One region of the Micromonospora sp. M71_S20 genome, then DNA from elsewhere that is predicted to be linked to it. Evidence: riboswitches for the same ligand, from Rfam matches in the RefSeq annotation. Region 1 holds a riboswitch; each other region holds the start of a gene.
What was found. A riboswitch is a leader RNA that binds a small molecule or an ion and turns the genes downstream of it on or off. The one in region 1 is predicted to bind cobalamin.
Positions count from the first base shown of each region.

Region 2: linked by a shared signal. The riboswitch ahead of DER29_RS15495 (ribonucleoside-diphosphate reductase subunit alpha) and the one ahead of DER29_RS30890 (prenyltransferase/squalene oxidase repeat-containing protein) in region 1 are both predicted to bind cobalamin.
Region 3: linked by a shared signal. The riboswitch ahead of bluB (5,6-dimethylbenzimidazole synthase) and the one ahead of DER29_RS30890 (prenyltransferase/squalene oxidase repeat-containing protein) in region 1 are both predicted to bind cobalamin.

Region 1 is NZ_RCCV01000004.1:398,200-400,456, reverse strand. Features, by position in the region: gene DER29_RS30895 (MFS transporter) at 1-774, opposite strand, end outside; cobalamin riboswitch at 1,107-1,254, shown strand; gene DER29_RS30890 (prenyltransferase/squalene oxidase repeat-containing protein) at 1,354-2,257, shown strand, end outside.
Region 2 is NZ_RCCV01000001.1:3,596,131-3,598,387, reverse strand. Features, by position in the region: gene DER29_RS15495 (ribonucleoside-diphosphate reductase subunit alpha) at 1-950, opposite strand, end outside; cobalamin riboswitch at 1,153-1,369, opposite strand; gene DER29_RS15490 (N-acetylmuramoyl-L-alanine amidase) at 1,728-2,257, opposite strand, start outside.
Region 3 is NZ_RCCV01000001.1:2,338,602-2,340,858, reverse strand. Features, by position in the region: gene DER29_RS10600 (DMT family transporter) at 1-857, opposite strand, end outside; cobalamin riboswitch at 966-1,164, shown strand; gene bluB (5,6-dimethylbenzimidazole synthase) at 1,203-1,832, shown strand; gene DER29_RS10590 (Rieske 2Fe-2S domain-containing protein) at 1,941-2,257, shown strand, end outside.

The sequences.
Region 1 (2,257 bases):
CGCGTCCAGGCGCTGGGCCAGCATGATGATCAGCAGATAGCCGGCGCCGTACCGCACGCTGTCCGCCGCGTCAAGCAGAGCCAGCGTCCGGATCACCGGATTGCGCCACAGCCAGGCCAGGCCGTGACCGATGTCGGCCAGGAGTACGCGCGGCGGGGCCGACGTGGCCGGTTGTTGCTGGAGGTCGGCGCGGATGGTCAGCAGGGACACGGCCGAGGCCAGGAACGAGGCGGCGTTGATCGCGAACGGGACCACCCGGCCCACGGCGTAGGCGATGCCGGCCACGGAGGCGCCGACGATCCGGAGCGCGTTGGACATCGCCCCGATCGTTGCGAGCGCGTCAGGCAGGTCACTCTTGGCGACGATGTTCGGCAGCGCCGAGCTGTTCGCCGCTGCGAACAGGGTGCTGAGCACACCGTTGAGCAGCGCGACGGCGTACAGCTGCGGCATGCCCAGCGCGCCGAGCGCCGCGGCGACGGGCACGGTGGCGGTCAGCGTCCCACGGCCGATCTCGCACCAGATCATCGTGGATCTGCGATCCCAGCGGTCGACCAGGGCGCCGGCCACCAGCCCGAAGACGATGTGGACCGCAGTCTGGAGGCCGAGCAGGATGCCGGCCTGGGTCGAGGATCCGGTCAGGGCCACGACGAGAAGAGGCAGAGCGAGGAACTGAAGCTGGTCACCCAGCTGTGAGACCAGCCGTCCGCCGAGCAGCAGTCGGAAATCGCGCTGGCGCCACAGGTGTCGGGGCGGCGTCGGAGTGAAGTTGTCCATGGTGGAGTCCTGTCGATGAGTACGCCTACTCGGCGGGCCGTCACGGGCTCGACAGACACGCGGGTGCGACGACGTACGGCATCGCAGCGAGGAAGGATCACCAGAAGTCGCCGGAAAAGGGCAGACTTCACCCGCGTGTCGCAGCGTGACAGCTAGGACTTACGCGGAGAGGACACGAGCTGAGATCTTAGGGGGCGACGCGACCGCTGGCGACCGACCGTGGTCACTGAATGGATCACCTGAACCCGGACCGGACGCGCCCGCGGTCGGCGACCGCCCCCGCCAACGACCACTGAGCGTCCGCAGTGGACGACGCATTGACACGGGAGCGCGTACGCGGCCAGACTGACGCCACAACTCCATCAGCGCGTGTGTATGGGGGAAGTCCGGTCGAAGTCCGGCGCTGGCCCGCAACGGTAGGCCGTCGAGGTGCACCTCTGACGGCAAGCCCGAATACCCGACGTACGCGCGGAATCCGCTCCCCCACCCGTCGTGGCCCACGGGTCGGAGTCCCGGTCGACCCCGCGCTGCGGTGGTCGTCGGGCTTCTGACGACCGCCGGGCCGGAAAGGCGCTTCCGATGGTCGTCCGCCTGAGCCGGCACCGCCTGCTCGCCCTGCTCTGCGGTGTGCTCACCGCCCTCACCCTCGCGACGTCGGCATCAGCCCACGTCTCCCCCACCTCGCCCGCCGGGGTCGGTCGGTCGGAGGCCGCGGCCGGCTGGCTGGCCCGACAACTCGTCGACGGCGAACGCCTCGAGGTGGTCTTCGACGGCGTCGCCTACCCCGACCAGGGGCTGACCCTCGACGCGGTGTTCGCCTTCGCCGCCGCCGGTGTCGCCGACGACCCGGGGGCGCGGGCGCTGGCCTGGGTCACCCGGCCGGACATCCGCGACACCTACGTCGGCGACGGCACGACCGAGGCGTACGCGGGCGCGACCGCCAAGCTCGCCCTCGCCGTCCAGGTGCGCGGCAGCGACCCGACCGACGTCGGCGGCGTGGACCTGATCGCCCGGCTGCGCTCGTTGCAGGCCCCCAGCGGCCGGTTCACCGACCGGTCGGCGTACGGGGACTACAGCAACACGTTCAGCCAGTCCTTCGCCCTCCTCGCCCTGGACCGCACCTCGCAGGGCCCGCCCCCGGCGGCCGCCGCCTGGCTGGCCGGCACCCGCTGCCCGGACGGCGGCTACCCGGCGCTGCCCGCGCAACCGGTCTGCACCTCCGACGTGGACGCCACCGCGCTCGCGGTGCAGGCGCTGCGGGTCGCCGACCGCCCGACCGACGCCGCCGCCGGGCTGAGCTGGCTGCTGTCCGTGCAGCGCGCCGACGGCGGTTTCGCCAACGCCGCCGGCACCCCGAACGCCAACAGCACCGGCCTCGCCGCGCAGGCTCTGCACGACGGTCACCGACCGCTGGCCTGGGCACGGGCGCGGGTGTTCCTCGCCGGGCTCCAGGTCGGCTGCGCCGGGGCACCGGCCGACCGGG
Region 2 (2,257 bases), on a different contig from region 1:
CGCCGGGCGTCCTCACCGGTGTTGTCCCGCAGTTGGAGGAACTCCTCGACGTCCGGGTGCCACGGTTCCAGGTAGACGCAGGCCGCCCCCTTGCGCCGGCCGCCCTGGTTGACCGCCGCCACCGAGGCGTCCAACGTCCGCAGCCACGGCACGATCCCGTTGGACTGCCCGTTGGTGCCCCTGATCAGCGCGCCCCGCGAGCGGACCCGCGAGAACGCGATGCCGATCCCTCCGGCGAACTTCGACAGGTTCGCCACCTGCGCGTACCGCTGGTAGATCGAGTCGAGCTCGTCGCGCGGGGAGTCGACCAGGTAGCAGGAGGACATCTGGGTGTGCCGGGTGCCGGAGTTGAACAACGTCGGCGAACTCGGCAGGTACGCCAGGCTCGACATCAGCCGGTAGAACTCGATCGCCTCGTCCGGTGCCTGCGACAGGCCGCAGGCCACGCGAAGCAGCCAGTACTGCGGGGTCTCCAGCACCAGCCGGCTCGTCGGGTGGCGCAGCAGGTACCGGTCGTAGACCGTCCGCAGCCCGAAGTACTCGAAGCGCAGGTCACCGCGCGGATCGACGGCCGCGTCGAGGGCGCTCGCGTGGGCGGCGACGAACGCCGCGGTGTCGTCGCCGATCAGGCCCTCGGCGTGGCCGCGCCGGATCGCCTCGCTGAAGGAGCCGATGCCCTGCCGGCGGACCTCCTTGTCGACGTACCCGGCCAGCAGGCGGGCGGCCAGCCGCGAGTACTGCGGCTCCTCACCGAGCATCTCCGCGGCGGTCTGGATGGACAGCCGGTCCAGTTCGGCCGTCGTCGCCCCGTCGTACAGGCCGCTGATCGTCCGGGTCGCCACCCGCAGCGGGTCGACGTCGGCGAGGTCGTCGGCCCACCGCTCGACCGCACGGACGATCCTGTTGACGTCGACCGCCTCGGTGCCGCCGTCGCGCTTGCGGACCCGCATCTGCGGCCGCCGCTGGCCCGCCACGGCCGCATCGTCGGCCGGAACAACCTCGGTGACTGTCACCACTCACTCCTCGCGAGCCTTGATCCCAGACGGAATTCCTGGGCACGCGGGGAGCGGACACCGACGACGACGCGCGCCGGGCACGCGTCGGGATGGCGTCGGCCGTCCCACGCGGCCTCGGACCGCCGCACACCCGGATGCGGGCGTACGGCGCACTGGCAGGTCTTCGGACTCGCGGGCGCGACCGGACTCGCCGGTCTCCTACTGGCCGTCGCTTCCCAGGCCGCTGGCGGCCCAGTGCTGATGACGGCGGTCGTTCCCACTCACCGCTGCGGGGCAGTCCCGGATTCCCACCGGGTTCCCTCTTGCCTCGACCGCTCCGGATGAGCGGCCGAACCAGCTGCGCCGACACCATATATAGGGTTGGCGTCGTTGTCACACCCCACATGTCGGTCTCGGGCGTGTCGTCGGCGGCCCGGGTGACGCCCGTCGATCGCCGGCCCGGCGTCCGCGTCGATGCCCGCCCGCGGCGGCTCGCAGGGCTGTCGTCCCCTCGGTACAGTCGCGGCCGTGGACACCACAGGCGCCTGAGTGTGCTGGGCCCGGATCGCGCTCCACCACGGCGGGCAGCAGCGGCGACTGTGGCCGGAGGAGGATCGGCCGGCGGCGCGGTCCTGGTCTGCCGGGTGCGCGAATTCCACAACTGGCACGGACGTGGGAGCGGACCGGGATCCTGTGGTCACACGATCCCGGTCCGCCCCCAGGGCGGTGCGGTCAGACCTTGGTGACCCGGACGGCGTCAGCCACCACGTAGCCGGGGGTGCTGGTCCAGCGGCTCACCGCGACCAGGTTGCGGTCACCGGCGGCCAGTCCGAAGGTGCCCAGCGAGCGCCACACGCCGCCGCTGGAGCGCTGGTCCACGTTGACCGTGCGGTTGCCCGAGGCGGTGACGACGACGTGCGGGGCCGAGCTGTTGTAACCGGGGTCGGCCGGGTGCCGCACCTCGATCCGGTAGTCGCCGGCCGTCGGGATGTTCACCTTGAACCAGGCGGCGTCGCTGGCGGGCGTGGGGTTGGCGAAGCGGTAGTCGGCCCCGTAGCGCTGGGCCGAGTACGAGGAGGTGCCCCAGTTGGTGCTCGCCGTGAACCGCCCCGCCGTGGCGTTGTCCACGATGGTGCCGCCCGTGGGCGGCGGGTTGGTGGTGCCGAGGCCGAGGTAGGCGGCGATACCCTCGGCGTGCCCCCGGGCGACGGCGGTGATGAAGTCCGCCCGCTTGAGCAGGTTCGAGTCGGCGACGCTGTCGA
Region 3 (2,257 bases), on a different contig from region 1:
CAGGCCACGCCGACCGCCTGCGGCCAGGCCAGCAGCTCGCCGAGCAGGACCAGCCCGACCAGCGCCCCGATCGCCGGCTCCAGGCTGAGCAGCACCGCGAAGACCCGGGCCGGCATCCGGCGCAGCGCCGCCATCTCCGCCGAGTACGGCAGCACCGACGACAGCAGCGCCACCGCCGCCCCCAGCGCGAGGGTCCACGGGTCGAGCAGCGCCGTACCGCTGCCGGCGACCCCGAAGGGCAGCACGGCCAGCGCGGCTACCGCCATCCCCAGCGCGAGGCCCCGGCTGCCCGGCACCCGGGCGCTGACCGCCTTGCCGAGCAGCACGTAGCCGGCCCAGCCGACCGCGACGGCCACGCAGCACAGCAGCCCCACCCGGTCCACCCCCGTCCCGCCGAGCCCGCTGATCAGCAGCACGCCCCCGCCGGCCAGCGCCGCCCACGCCACGTCGCCGAGCCGGCGGCTGCCGCCGAGCGACACCAGCAGCGGCCCGGCGAAGCCGATGGTGACCGCGACCCCCAGCGGCACCCGTTCCAGGGCCGCGTAGAAGGCGAGGTTCATCACCGCGAGGGCCAGCCCGAACGCCCCGACCAGACCGGCGGTGCGCCAGCCCAGGCGCAGCCCCGGCCGGACCAGGACCAGCAGGATGAGCGCGGCGAAGCCGAGCCGCAACGTGGTCGTACCGCCGGCGCTGGTGCTGCCGAAGAGTTGCTTGGCGACGGCCGCCCCGACCTGGGTGGAGAGCATGCCCAGCAGCATCAGCAGCGGGGGCGGCACGGCCCGGGGCTGTCCCAGCGCGAGAGTCAGTCGGGTCGCCGGTCGACCGGCCGGCAGCGGGCGGGAGGAGAGTGCGTACACCCGGACCACAGTGGTACCGCGGCGGGCGGCCCGCGACCGGATTTCCACCGCTGCGGGTGCACCGCGCCGCCCGCCGGACCGGGACGGGCCGGGCGGCGCTAGCATCCCGATGGCACGATCATGTGAGGTGCCCCGCGCGAGCGGGGAGAATCGGGAAGCCGGTGCGAATCCGGCACGGGCCCGCCGCGGTGACCGGGGAGCCACCGTCCACGCGTACGCGCAGCCACTGGCCCGCCCGGGCCGGGAAGGCGGACGGCCAGGCGTCGATCCGGGAGTCCGAAGACCGGCCTCGCGTCCGGTGCCCGCGTCCGGCGTGGCGTGGGCCGAGCGCAGCGGGAGCCTGCCTTGGATCTGTACGACGTCATCCACCGCCGCCGGGACGTACGCGCCCAGTTCACCGGGGCGCCGGTGCCCGAGGAGACGCTGGACCGGGTGCTGGCGGCGGCGCACGCCGCGCCGAGCGTCGGCTACTCGCAGCCCTGGGACTTCGTCCTGGTGCGCGACCCGGAGCTGCGCCGCCGGTTCCACGAGCACGTCCGCACCGAGCGGGACACGTTCGCCGCGACGCTCGACGGGGAGGCGGCCGAGCGGTTCGCCCGCATCAAGATCGACGGCGTCCTGGAGTCGACGCTGTCGGTGGTGGTCACCCACGACCAGTCCCGGGGCGGCCCCGCCGTGCTCGGCCGGCACGCCATCGCCGACACCGGGCTCTACTCGACCTGCCTCGCCATCCAGAACCTCTGGCTCGCCGCGACCGCCGAGGGGCTCGGGGTGGGCTGGGTGTCGTTCTACCGGGAGCCCTGGCTCGCCGAGCTGCTCGGCATCCCCGACGGGATCCGGCCGGTGGCGTGGCTCTGCCTCGGGCCGGTCACCCACTTCGAGCCCGTACCCGACCTGGCCCGGCACGGCTGGCGGCAGAAGCGCCCGCTGGCCGACGCGATCCACCACGACCGCTGGGCGGCACGGGAGAGCTGACCTCGGTGGGGCGTCCCGTTACGGGTCTGCGGGGGCCCGATCACGTACGGCTGCGGATCCGTCACCGCCGACCGGTTTGCGCCGGCTCCTGCCGGGAAGTCGGTACGGGTGCGAGCACTCTTGACGAAGATCGAACAGGCATCCGGCCTGGACCGGGTCGGCGACCGGTTGCAGCGCGCCGTCCAGGCCACCCTCCGACCGCAGCGGGTCCGCGACCTGCTGCACGGCGTGTGGCTGGGCCATCCGCTGCACCCGGCGATGGTGCAGGTGCCGGTCGGCGCGTGGATCAGCACGGCGGTGCTGGACCTCATGCCGGGACAGCGCCGGGCCGCCACCACCCTGTGCACGGTGGGCACCGTCAGCGCCCTCCCGGCCGCGGTCGCCGGCCTCAACGACTGGGCGGCACTCGCCCGCGACCAGCGCCG